4 regions of the Paenibacillus urinalis genome follow, and region 3 is predicted to be linked to each of the others. Evidence: predicted binding sites of a transcription regulator. Region 3 holds the regulator's gene; each other region holds the start of a gene.
What was found. The regulator LexA, encoded in region 3, represses DNA repair genes until DNA is damaged. The targets are predictions, from matches to a motif close to CGAACATATGTTCG.

Region 1: recA (recombinase RecA) is a predicted target of LexA. The motif match lies at 1,186-1,199, and genes of this name have one in related genera.
Region 2: PUW25_RS04870 (DUF6434 domain-containing protein) is a predicted target of LexA. The motif match lies at 1,310-1,323, and genes of this name have one in related genera.
Region 4: PUW25_RS17770 (YhjD family protein) is a predicted target of LexA. The motif match lies at 1,993-2,006, and genes of this name have one in related genera.

The regions. Positions count from the first base shown of each region.
Region 1 covers NZ_CP118108.1:2,126,630-2,129,813, forward strand. The annotation lists gene PUW25_RS09915 (competence/damage-inducible protein A) at 1-1,011, shown strand, start outside; gene recA (recombinase RecA) at 1,270-2,331, shown strand; gene PUW25_RS09925 (regulatory protein RecX) at 2,442-3,179, shown strand.
Region 2 covers NZ_CP118108.1:1,100,871-1,104,054, forward strand. The annotation lists partial or broken gene PUW25_RS04865 (ABC transporter ATP-binding protein) at 1-596, shown strand, start outside; gene PUW25_RS04870 (DUF6434 domain-containing protein) at 703-1,278, opposite strand; gene PUW25_RS04875 (glycoside hydrolase family 95 protein) at 1,561-3,184, shown strand, end outside.
Region 3 covers NZ_CP118108.1:3,539,377-3,542,560, reverse strand. The annotation lists gene PUW25_RS16280 (N-acetylmuramoyl-L-alanine amidase family protein) at 1-547, shown strand, start outside; gene lexA (transcriptional repressor LexA) at 749-1,381, opposite strand; gene PUW25_RS16270 (LysM peptidoglycan-binding domain-containing protein) at 1,560-1,928, shown strand; gene PUW25_RS16265 (DUF896 domain-containing protein) at 2,091-2,294, shown strand; gene PUW25_RS16260 (hypothetical protein) at 2,343-2,858, shown strand; gene PUW25_RS16255 (HAD family hydrolase) at 2,902-3,184, shown strand, end outside.
Region 4 covers NZ_CP118108.1:3,838,132-3,841,315, forward strand. The annotation lists gene PUW25_RS17755 (nucleotide-binding protein) at 169-1,206, shown strand; gene PUW25_RS17760 (hypothetical protein) at 1,203-1,433, shown strand; gene PUW25_RS17765 (VOC family protein) at 1,500-1,901, opposite strand; gene PUW25_RS17770 (YhjD family protein) at 2,072-2,458, shown strand; gene cysK (cysteine synthase A) at 2,613-3,184, shown strand, end outside.

The DNA of each region.
Region 1 (3,184 bases), 1.4 Mb from region 3:
GGCAGAGAGCTTCATATTGAACAGCGGTCTCTGGATAAGATTGAGCAAATGTTTACGAGCCGCGGAACGCTGATGACCGAGAACAATAAGCGTCAAGCGACATTAATAGAAGGGGCAACTCCCCTTACGAACGAGACAGGGCTTGCTCTCGGAAATGCGATATTTCAAGATGATCACTATTATATTATTTTGCCGGGACCTCCTAAAGAGTTGAAACCTATGTTCTCAAATCATGCTGTACCATGGCTTCAGCAGCATGCGCTTACCGGCGAGATGCCAATCTACTCCAAAATGCTGAAGTTTGCGGGGATCGGTGAATCTATGCTGGAGGATAAGCTGAAGGATCTTATTTCGGCACAGACCGATCCGACGATTGCTCCTTATGCTGGAGAAGGTGAAGTGACGGTTCGTATCTCTACCAAAGCCGGAAGCGAAAGTGAAGCCATGGTCAAGTTGAATGAGCTTGAAGTGCAGATTCAACAGCGTCTGCCAGAGCATTTGTATGCAAGCCATGATATTCCTATTGAACATGTCATTGTAGAGATGATGGCGGACCGTGAACTGACCCTGGGGGCTGCAGAGAGCTGTACAGGCGGCCTGCTCATGGAGCTGCTGACATCCATACCGGGGAGCGGGACCATGCTTCGTGGCGGGATCGTGTGCTATACAAATGAAATGAAGGAGAAGCTGCTGAATGTTCCCCATGCATATTTAGAAGGGGAGGATGCTCCTGGCGCGGTTAGCCCCGAAGTGGCTAAAGTGCTTGCAGAGCAGGTCCGGATGATAACCGATGCTGATTATGGATTGGCGGTTACGGGAGTAGCTGGCCCTGGTTATTCAGAGCGCAAGAAAGTTGGCCTTGTATATATCGGCATAGCGGAGCGTGGGGGAGAAACTGAGATCCACGAGCTTAACTTGAGCGGCAACCGGGAAACCATTCGTATTCGTTCAGCCAAAACGCTGCTGTACCGTTTATGGCGTAAGCTTGTTGAGAACGAGAAGCTGGATTGACACTACGGTAGACTGGTGTTCTAACCGTTTGACGATCAGCGAGGGAAGCAGTATACTGTATATATCGGAAGAACCGAAGCGAACTCGTTTTGCGGTGGTTCTTCCTTTTTTATTTCATTATTCAAATATGAAAGTCAGAGAGAGACAGGTGGGCGCCCGCTCCTCCAAAAAAAACGAATGTATGTTCTCAAAAAATGCTTGGCAAACGACCATAAAGAGAGTATCATATACTTATAAACAAAGAAGGATGTGAGTTTATTGTCAGATCGTCGTGCTGCGCTGGATATGGCGCTCCGTCAAATAGAGAAGCAATTTGGTAAAGGTTCAATTATGAAACTGGGTGAATCAACTCACATGCAAGTCGAAATTGTACCCAGTGGATCAATTGCTTTGGATATTGCACTAGGAACCGGCGGTTTCCCTAGAGGCCGGATTATTGAAATATATGGACCTGAATCTTCTGGTAAAACAACCGTTGCACTTCATGCTATTGCTGAAGTACAGAAGCAAGGTGGACAAGCTGCATTTATCGATGCAGAGCATGCTCTTGATCCGCAATACGCTAGAAAGCTTGGCGTTAACATTGATGAATTGCTGTTGTCCCAGCCGGACACAGGTGAGCAAGGTCTAGAGATTGCAGAGGCGCTCGTAAGAAGTGGCGCGGTTGATATCGTTATTATTGACTCTGTAGCTGCACTCGTGCCGAAGGCAGAGATTGAAGGCGATATGGGCGATTCCCACGTTGGTCTTCAAGCACGTCTGATGTCTCAAGCTCTTCGTAAGCTGTCTGGTGCGATCAGCAAATCCAAGACGATCGCGATCTTTATTAATCAGCTTCGTGAGAAAGTCGGCATCATGTTTGGTAACCCAGAGACGACTCCTGGTGGTCGTGCTCTTAAGTTCTACTCCACTGTACGTCTTGACGTACGCCGTGTAGAGAGCATCAAGATGGGGAACGATGTTGTCGGGAACCGGACTCGGATTAAGGTCGTGAAGAATAAGGTTGCTCCTCCATTTAAGCAAGCAGAAGTTGATATTATGTATGGTGAAGGAATTTCCAGAGAAGGAAGTTTGCTCGACATCGCCACAGAATACAACATCGTGGATAAGAGTGGTGCGTGGTATTCCTATAACGGTGACCGTTTAGGCCAAGGACGTGAGAATTCGAAGCAGTTCTTGAAGGAGAATCCTGAGCTTACACAAACTATTGAGCTGAAAGTGCGTGAAGCAAGCAACTTAACAACGACGGTTCCAGCTCAGTCTGATGCTGAGAAAGCGAAGGAAGCTGAAGAAGAACAGGAATTGTTCGAAATAGAATAAAAGTATTCTTTTGATTTTCTGTAAACCGCAGCTCACTTTGATCTGCGGTTTTTTGTCTAGTTATACAGATACACCACAAATTTAGTAATGAGGGAAGTGAGAGACACAGGATGAATGACAATTACGAGCAGGATATGAACCAGGACATAGAGCAGGGTGTCTCCCATTTTCCTAATGAATCACTAGAGATCACTCGAGTGGAGAAGCTGCGAGGGCGTGAAGCGAGGTATATGATATCGTTTGGTCCGTATGAGTTGTCTGTATTAGAAGACGTAATGATCAAATACCGAATGATCAAGGGGAATTCATTTCACAAGACGGAGCTTGAAGAAATTGTTATAGCTGATGAGAAGCAGCGAGCTTATGTACAAAGTCTAAAATTCCTTGAACGGAAGCCGCGGACAAGGCACGAGATGGCACAGAAGCTGAAGCAAAAGGAATATGTGGACTCAATAATTGAAGAGGTATTATCAAGGTTGGAGCGAGAGAGGCTGATTGATGACGCATTCTACGCAAAAGAATGGGCCATACAGCGTATTTCCAACCACCGAAAGGGGAAACTGTGGGTAGGGCAGGAGCTTCGGCAGAAAGGAATAGCCAAAGAACATATTCAGCTTGCTCTTGGAGAAGTCAGTGTTGAGGAAGAATGGGACAGCGCGATGACTGCTGGACGGAAGAAGTGGGATCAGATTAAAGGGGATGTGCTCGAGAAGAAGCGTAAAACCTACCCCTTCTTAATGCGCCGTGGATATTCTGGAGAGGTAACAAGGAAGGTAATAGGGCAGCTTCAATCACAGTATACGGATGAGTATACAGGGGAAGTCGATGAAGAGGATATATTGGACTAAGAAGG
Region 2 (3,184 bases), 2.4 Mb from region 3:
CCGATAAGAAGAGGCGCATTGATCAATTCTCCGAGCTTCTGGATCTGAAGGAATTCTGGGATACACCTGTGCGCAAGCTGTCGCTTGGACAGCGGATGAGGGCAGACCTCGGAGCAGCCATGCTGCATGAACCGGACATTCTCTTTCTAGACGAGCCAACGATCGGACTTGATGTTAATGCCAAGCGAAATATTCGCTCCTTCCTGAAGCTGCTTAACGAGGAACTCGGCAAAACGATCCTGCTGACAACCCATGATATGGACGACATTGAGCAGCTGTGCAGCCGGGTCATGGTGATTAACCATGGACAGCTTACCTATGATGGAACGGTTCAAGCTTTGCGCGATAATATCGGACTTCCTACTATTATAAAAGTATCGTATCGGGAAGGGTGCTCTATTCCTCCATCTGCAGACGTGCATAACTACCCTATGATGAAATTGTCACAGATAACGGGGAATACGATTACCGTTGAAGCCAATCGAAGCAAGATCACCACCATGGAGATCTTGAAGGAGCTGGGTGAATGGGGTGAGATTGAGGACGTCGAGATGCAGGAACCGGTTTTTGAAGATGTAATTCATAAAGTATATTGAAGTGTCATAACACGAAATTTCATTTAAAAAAGAGGATCTCCCGCAGCAGCAAGGCAGGGGACCCTCTTTTTTACATTACATAGACCACTTATACGATCAAAGAGTTCTATAATGATGATTCACGCTCATACTTGTTGCTGCCGGGCAGGCGTTTAATTTTGTTCCAAGCGTCAATGGCTTCCTTTCGACTCTTTCCCTCATTAGCGGGATCAGCAAAAAAATCCCGAGTAAATTGATTGTATTCAAACTGGGGAGCAATCGTTTTTTTGTAAGCAGGGTCTTTTTTTCGGTATTCTTCCTCCTGCCAAGCTTCGACGACGTCACGGTACGTGTTACCGATATTGCTCTTAAAGTAATTCTGTATATATGTAGAGAAATGAAATTTAGGGATGACGGACTTAAAAAAGGCCCTTACTTCTTGGCTGCAGCGATGATGCTCTGTAATGATCGTCTCAAGACTTAAAGGGGGATGCTGTTCTGTCTTCCGGGCCGAGTTCTGTTTCCTAAGAGGGCTTCTAATCTCGCCTGTTTCCAGAAAAACCTCGATTCGATCGGCAAGTTCTGTCTTTGAACCAGATGCACTCATTCCATGTGTTCTGCAAAAGTCCTGTAATTCTTCTTTTAACCAATAATAGTCTTTAAAGCTATGTACACTAATGTCATCTGTTAGTTTAGGTCTCATACCGTATTCACCTCCTATATGTATACTAATACAAACATATGTTCTTGTAAATCAACAGGATTGTTCAACATTTAGGGCTTGCTTTTTTGTCACTTTTTTAGGACGATAACAGAGGAGAGTGGAATCCGCTTTCATCTGCGAATTGAAGAGTAGAATCAAGCATTAGTGAAGCAGGATAGCAAGATTCCTAAAACGTTTTAGGTAAATTATAAGGAAGTAGGATGATGGCACCCCCTGCACACCTATTTCGGTATAAAAAAATACAAGCTTGGAGGAAAGCACATGTTCTTAACGTACAATCGTCCGGCCAAGGAATGGACGGAAGCTCTTCCCATCGGAAATGGTAGAATGGGCGCTATGGTATTTGGGCGGATGGAGCTGGAGAGACTGCAGCTGAATGAAGACACGTTATGGTCTGGTCCACCGAAGGAAACGAATAATCCGGAGTCTCTTGAAGTATTGCCTGAGGTACGCCGGTTGCTCAAGGAAGGCAAGTATGCAGAAGCGGACAAGCTAAGCAAGAAAATGATGGGTGCTTATACTCAGTCGTATCTCCCCTTCGGTGATCTGAACATCAGCTTTGATCACGGAGATATCGGCTGGAATTACAAACGCACATTGGAGCTGAATGAAGGCGTGGCTACGACTCAGTTCCAAATCGGGGAGACGGTGTATACCCGCGAAGTATTCGCCTCCTATCCAGATCAAATTATTGTCATGCGGATGGAGTCCAGTATCCCAGGAAGATTAGGGTTTAAGGCAAGCTTCAGCAGCTTGCTTCGACATGAGCAGTCTTCCGATGGAAATCACGCCGTTCTATCCGGATATGCACCAGAAGTAGTGCACCCCAGCTATTATCCTGCGGACAATCCGATCCGATATGGTAAATCTGGAGAAACGGATGCCATGCGTTTTGAAGGAAGAATTGCAGTAACCCATGAAGGCGGGACATCCAAGGTGGATGCATCAGGTATTCGTATAGTGGATGCAGACAGCGCTACTATATACTTGAGTATGGCAACCAGCTTTAATGGTTATGACCGTTCACCGGGTAAAGACGGCAAGGATGAATCGGCTTGTGCGAAGGAGCATCTGGATAACGCACTGAAGTACAATTATACAGAGCTCCGCGCACGCCATGTAGAAGATTACCAAAGACTGTATCAACGGGTGGAGCTGGATCTCGGACCAGGGCTTGCACCAGCTGATCTTCCGACAGATGAACGGATCGTAGAATATGGAGGCAGGGATCCTTATCTGGTGAATCTTCTCTTCCAATATGGCCGTTACTTGATGATATCCAGCTCCAGACCAGGAACTCAGCCTGCGAACCTTCAAGGCATTTGGAACCACGAAACGAGAGCGCCATGGAGCAGTAATTATACATTGAATATCAATGCGGAAATGAACTACTGGCCGGCGGAGACAGCCAATCTGTCCGAATGTCATGAGCCGTTGATGGATCTGATTAAGCGTCTGTCCGTCAACGGCAAGAAGACGGCGGAGATTCATTATGGAACAAGAGGCTGGACGGCTTCCCACAATACCGATCTGTGGGGACATACCGCTCCTGTAGGGAACTTTGGACATGGCGATCCGGTGTGGGCATTGTGGCAAATGGGCGGCGTATGGCTCTGTCAGCACTTATATGAGCATTATGTATTTACCAAGGATGAGGATTTCCTAAGAAATACAGCGTATCCGATCATGAAGGACGCCGCGCTCTTCTGCCTGGATTGGCTCATTCCGGATGAGAACGGGATGCTCGTGACCGCACCTTCTACCTCGCCGGAGCATCGATACAGAATCGACGGTGAGCTGTATGGGGTGACAACAGCAGCGACCATGGATCTTGCTCTTATGTATGATTTGTTCACCAATATTGCTGAGGTGAGCGAAGTCTTGG
Region 3 (3,184 bases):
TATAGAACTGAAAGAGCGAACGAAAATAGCCAATGAATTAGCTGCAGATGCAATTATTTCAATCCATTGTAATGCGGGCGGTGGTGCTGGGGGTTTTGAAAGCTTTCGTTATACTTCAGCTAGTCTGAAATCAAAAGAGCTTCAGGAAACTCTGCACGAAAGTATTATAACTGAACTGAGAAAATACAACGTGATTGATCGCAAACCAAAGACAGGCAATTTGCATATGCTACGAGAATCCAATATGTCGGCTGTATTGACTGAGAATCTGTTCATCGACGCTGACGCCATTCTACTACAAAATGATCAGGTGATTGAGGCTATTATTGACGGGCACGTGGCTGGAGTAGTTCAATTCTTCGGTTTGGAACAGAAAGACGTGATGATAGCAGCAGATGAGGAAGATCTTAACATGGTAAGTCCATGGGCTAGAACAGCTTGGGAGCAAGCTGCTTTAAAAGGATACATGGATGGAACACGTCCGAGAGATTCTGTAACTCGGGAAGAACTCGCAGCGATCTTGATTCGTATAGAGAACAATAAGTAAAGTTGATGATTAGACGATAGTGAAAAAGGCCATTTTACATAATAGTAAAAGGGCCTTTTTCTATTTGTGATAACAGCTTTTTTCAAAGCGAATCAATTAGACGCATTTAAATTATACCTAGCAATAAACCTTATGAAAAAAGGAGAGATCTTCCAACGAAGACCTCTCCTTAAAATATACAAGAAATAAAAGAATGGCTAATTAATGAAGGAAGTCACGGAACAAGCCGATAACCTTACCCAAAATGGTTACTTTTGTAAGCCGGAGAGGTTCGTATGTAGGATTCTCTGGCTGCAAGCGAATATGGTCCTTCTCTTTATAAAAAGTCTTAACGGTTGCTTCATCATCTTCCGTCATCGCGACGACGATGTCTCCGTTATTCGCTGTTTGTTGCTGGCGGACGATAACATAGTCGCCATTCGAAATTCCCGCCTCAATCATACTGTCCCCGACAACAGAAAGCATGAATACTTTCTCCTCACCAACATACTGCATCGGCAGCGGGAAGTAATCTTCAATATTCTCTGTAGCTGTGATCGGAATACCCGCAGTAACTTTACCCACTACAGGGACGCGAGCAACGGTCTGCGTAAATTGAAGAACATTATCATCACCATCATCTTGACCGAGCAATTCAATAGCCCGTGGCTTAGTAGGGTCTCTGCGAATTAACCCCTTCTTCTCCAGACGATCCAGGTGTCCGTGAACGGTTGAACTGGAGGCCAGGCCAACAGCTTCACCAATCTCTCTTACGGACGGCGGATATCCCTTCAATCGGACTTCATTGCGTATAAACTCCAGAATTGCTAATTGCCTGCTGGATACCTTCGACATACCGTATCAACTCCACATAATAACGTTTGGGAAAATTATAGCATAGAACCTCCGTTCGTACAAACATTAGTTCTAAAAAATACAGAACAATTGTTCTCAAAAACTATTGCCCAAAACACATGTTCGTGTTATAGTGAGTTCTGTAAGGAATGAGAACAAACGTTTGGAGGTTGAAATAATGCTTAAATACAGCACTTATAACAGCATACATTCTAGAACAGATGAAATGACGAACAATAACTTGGGTGAGACGATACATATTATAATGAAGAAGAACAAGCAGAGAATAATTCGTTTGATATTAATAGCGTCAGTCCTGCTTCTGAGCTTAACTGGATTCATGACGGTATTTGCAGACGCGGGACAAGAGACGGCATACGAGAAGGTTGTTGTGGAACCAGGTGATACCTTATGGGCAATCGGTTCAGAGCATAAACCAGAAGGTATGGATATAAGAGATTATGTTAACCAAATTCAACATATTAATGGATTGTCCAGCAGTGATATACAAGTAGGGCAGCTCTTAAATCTTCCTTATTTTGATTGATATGTATAATTCTTTTATAATCTACAACATGCTAAGGACGCGGCTTGATCTGCGTCTTTTTTGTATTTTGTACTAAATACAGACTATACAGGTATTTACCTTGACAACCTTTTCTAATCATGTCAAAGTTAAAGAGACTATGCATTTTGGAGGGGAAGAAAGTTGGATATTGAAAGTCTAGTTGCGCGGATTAATGAGCTTGCCCGCAAGCAGAAGGAATCCGGGCTTAACGATGAAGAATTGGCTGAACGGACTGAGCTTAGAGAGATCTATTTGAACAACATCCGCAGCAACTTCCGTCAGCAGCTGGAATCCATTGAGATTGTGGATGATGTAAGCGGCGACACGTATTCAAAAGGAAAATGATTTAATAAATAGGTCCATGCTTTTGTTATAGATTGAAGGAGGATACTCATGGCGAGTTCATTTGAAAGATCAGTGAAGAAAAATCAGCAGAAAATTAATAAAGATCGTAAAAAAAGAGGCCAGCCATCCATCGGATCTGGTGTTGAACAAGAGGATGTATTTAAAGGAAGAGCATTTTTGTTCCCATTTGTACTCGTTGTCCTATCATTCATGTTCCTGACTCTTAGCGGTTTGACGACAGATGGAGTAGGAGCATTTGATTGGGTTGTATTTGCGCTTTATCTTGGACTTGCTCTGATGTACTTTATGCGCCGGCCGTATCTCAAAGTCGGTAAGAAGCGGATCAAGACGATTAAGCTAAGCAGAGAACGTTCCATGGGTCCAGAGGATATTAAGAAAATTGTCCTGGAAAAAGGTTCTGTTGTTGTTGAACGTAATGGCAAAGGCGGTCCTTGGGTGTTCAGCAAACTGCTTAATCTATATGATGTAGAAGCGATGGGAGCACGCCTTGTGCAATACGCACAGAATCATCAAATACCTGTCGAAGATAAGAGAGTAAAGTAAGAAGCCTAACATACGATACCATACTTTCGGGGGAGAGAGAAGCATGTCAATCAAAGCAGTGCTATTCGATTTGGATGATACACTCTTATGGGATGAGCGGAGTGTAGAGGAAGCTTTTTACGAAACATGTCTAGTTGCATCTAAGCAAACAGGCGTTGATCCTCATGAACTGGAGACTTCTGTCCGCAATGAAGCAAGGAAGCTGTATGAATCGTATGAAACGTTTGCTTTTACAAAAATGATTGGCATTAACCCTTTTGAAGGATTGTGGGCTCATTTTAATGGGAGTGACAGAGCTGAATTTAAGCAGCTTGAAGAGATTGCTC
Region 4 (3,184 bases), 300 kb from region 3:
GGCGAATAGACTATTAATAATCATAATATCGTCTTAAGTCTCATACTTCTAGTTCTTACGTCTCTTTCTTCAGAATGTGATGCTTTTCGGTTCGTCAAATTCGGGTAAATGGTATAATATAGAAAAAGATCTTAAAAAACATATCCCGTAAGCGAGGCGGAGCGGACTATGAAGACGATAAAGCCTAGAGCGTTCATCGGATGTTCCCTTGAAGCGAAGCCTATTGCCGCAGCTGTACATGAGAATTTAAGGTATGCTGCTGAAGTCACTCCATGGTATGCCGGCGTTTTTAACCCTAGCAGCTATACGATGGAGGATCTGGAGAAGCAGGTTCGAAGCAGTGATTTCGCCATTTTTATTTTCCACCCGGATGACATCACCAGTATTCGAGGAAAAATGTACGCCACGGTACGGGACAATACCCTGTTTGAAATGGGTCTTTTTATGAGCCGATTGGGAAGAGGACGCATATTCTTTATATTACCTGAGCATGTTAACGAGCTGGATAGCAGTAAGGATATCGAAGGCATGCGAATGCCCAGCGATCTTCTTGGTCTAGGTTCCCTGACTTATGAGATTCGTTCAGATAGCAACTGGGCACCCGCTGTATCGGTAGCCTGTCACAAAATTGCAGACATGATGGAAAGATTAGGCCCTTGGTCGGATATGTATTTAACAGAGAAAGTGAATAAAGTAAAGCAGGAGGAAGAGAATAAACGCATTCAGCTCCTGAAGCTGCTTCGTTTCTTTCGTGAACTGCTGCGTTCCCGCAAAATCGATGATCAAATGCTCCATCGTATGAGCGATACACTAAGAACAGCCTTTGTATCTCGGCCGCACTTTCTCGTACGCGGTACCACGGTGCACCGGGTGTCTCTATCCGGATATATTGAGCAGGTAGCCGGAAATGTCGGTGAGATCGGGAGGCGTTATCCTATGAATATCAATGATGGCAAAACGCCGGATGATCCCAGTCGAATTCTTGTCGTTGATGCGTACAAGGAGAACAAAATTAAGGTGAATCTGTACGATGATTATCTTGAGAAAGAGTATATGCTGTGCTATCCTGTAGCAAGTGGTTATGTATTTACCGTGCATCTTGTTGGACACCTCGAGGCAGGTGATGATCTATTCCAGCAAATTGACCGCGATAATCGTCAATTATTTAGTGCTATTCACGACCTGTTAGGAGGAGAGTTGGGATGAAACCAATCAGACAGAGGCTCACCAAAAAAAGAGGAGCCCCAAAGGTACGTCTGAGTGCCGCCCGCGAAACAACCGGATCTGTACCGGAAGGTGACAGCGGCAACAGTTTCAAGAAGCCCGAGGTGCCCATTGTCACGCTTGGCCCTTCCTTGAAAGGCAAGGAACGCCCGTACAAGGTCATATTAGAGAAGGACGCACTCTACGATAAACCGCAATATATGGCATAAAACCGATTAATCCAGGCAGCATTGATCATCATTGATCGATGCTGCCTTTCTCTTATCCATTGTCAATTAGCTGTATGTATTCTCCGATGGTGCTGTAAGCTCTACCTTAATTCGGTCAGGATCTTCAAAATATACAGCGTAATACTGCTCTCCTCCCGCATAAGGGTGAAGATTCTCGTACAAGATCGGAACTCCTCTATCCCTCATCTGACGGGTAAGCGAATCGACCTGCGCTCTTGATTCGGCGTGAAAAGCAAGATGATTAAGCCCTACTCTGCATCTGTGATACGGGACATCAAGAAATCGGTCCTCGGCCTGTACAAATACAAGATAAGCCGCTCCAAATCTCCAGCTTATTCCCTTCTCCCATTTCTGATACTGCTCATATCCCAGCTCCGTTAGAAGCCATCCCCAGAATTCAGTGCTTCTCTCCAAATCAGAGACATAGATCTCTAGATGATGAATCATCGCTTCATCAAACCCCTCTCCCCATCCGTATGTATGCAATTTCCACTTGTCAGACCGCATAAACAGATCTTATATTGAATATAATATTACAGGAACATATGTTCTGTAAATATAATTCAAAGAATAGTATGAAACGGATTCAACTACATATCAGTAAGGAAGTGAACGGGATGTCTACATCATCCACCGCCCCGGTCCCCAGTGAAGCAGATCATTTGCTGGTCAAAAAATATATGATGCACATTCTCATGCTGGATGTGCTTGAACAGGACATTCATACCATACAGCATGTTTCTTTGCATATGCCTCAGCTGTATGTCCATCATTTAACCCGCATCCAGATGGATGTAACCCGAAATTTGACGGATATCCGGATACAGATGCGTAGAGGCGGGATCCGCATTTACGAGGAGAACAAGCTGAGGGAAGGATTTGAAATGCGCTACCTGTGCCGGGGATATCACCGGCGCCTATATTTACTGTGGACCTTCTGCAAGACCGAAGTCATGAAGGAAATGAGCGAACGGCTGGGCATTGACCTGACGGAGCTGTCTTGACGGAGCTGTCTTGACGGAGCTGTCTTGACGGAGCTGTCTTGACGGAGCTGTCTTGACGGAGCTGTCTTGACGGAGCTGTCTTTCTGTTCGTATGATATTAGAAGATATATATTCCTACTGAAATAATAGGGTATTAACTAAAGGGGACTTTCACATGCATGATCAAAATCATTCTGCCGTGCCGAAATCAGGCAAGCGCCTCGTTGTAAACAATGTAACCGAATTGATCGGTAACACTCCGGTCGTCAGGCTGAATCGTCTACCGAAAGCCGATCATGCTGATGTATACGTCAAGCTCGAATACTTCAATCCCAGCGGCAGTGTGAAGGACCGTGCGGCAGCCAATCTGATCAGACAGGCGGAACTCCGCGGCCTTCTTCAGCCTGGCGCAACCATTATAGAGCCTACCAGCGGAAACACAGGCATCGGTCTGGCTATGAACGCCGCAGCCAAAGGGTATAAAGCAATTCTAGTCATGCCTGATAACATGAGCAAAGAACGAATTAACATACTCAAGGCGTACGGCGCAGAGGTTGTACTCACTCCTGCTGCCGAGCGTATGCCCGGAGCGATTCAAAAAGCGCTGGAGCTTAAAGAAGCCATACCGGGGAGCTTCATCCCGCAGCAATTTGAGAATCAAGCCAATCCGGATGCTCACCGAACGACAACAGCACTCGAAATCATGACCCAGATGGATGGGAAATTAGATGCTTTTGTAGCGACTTC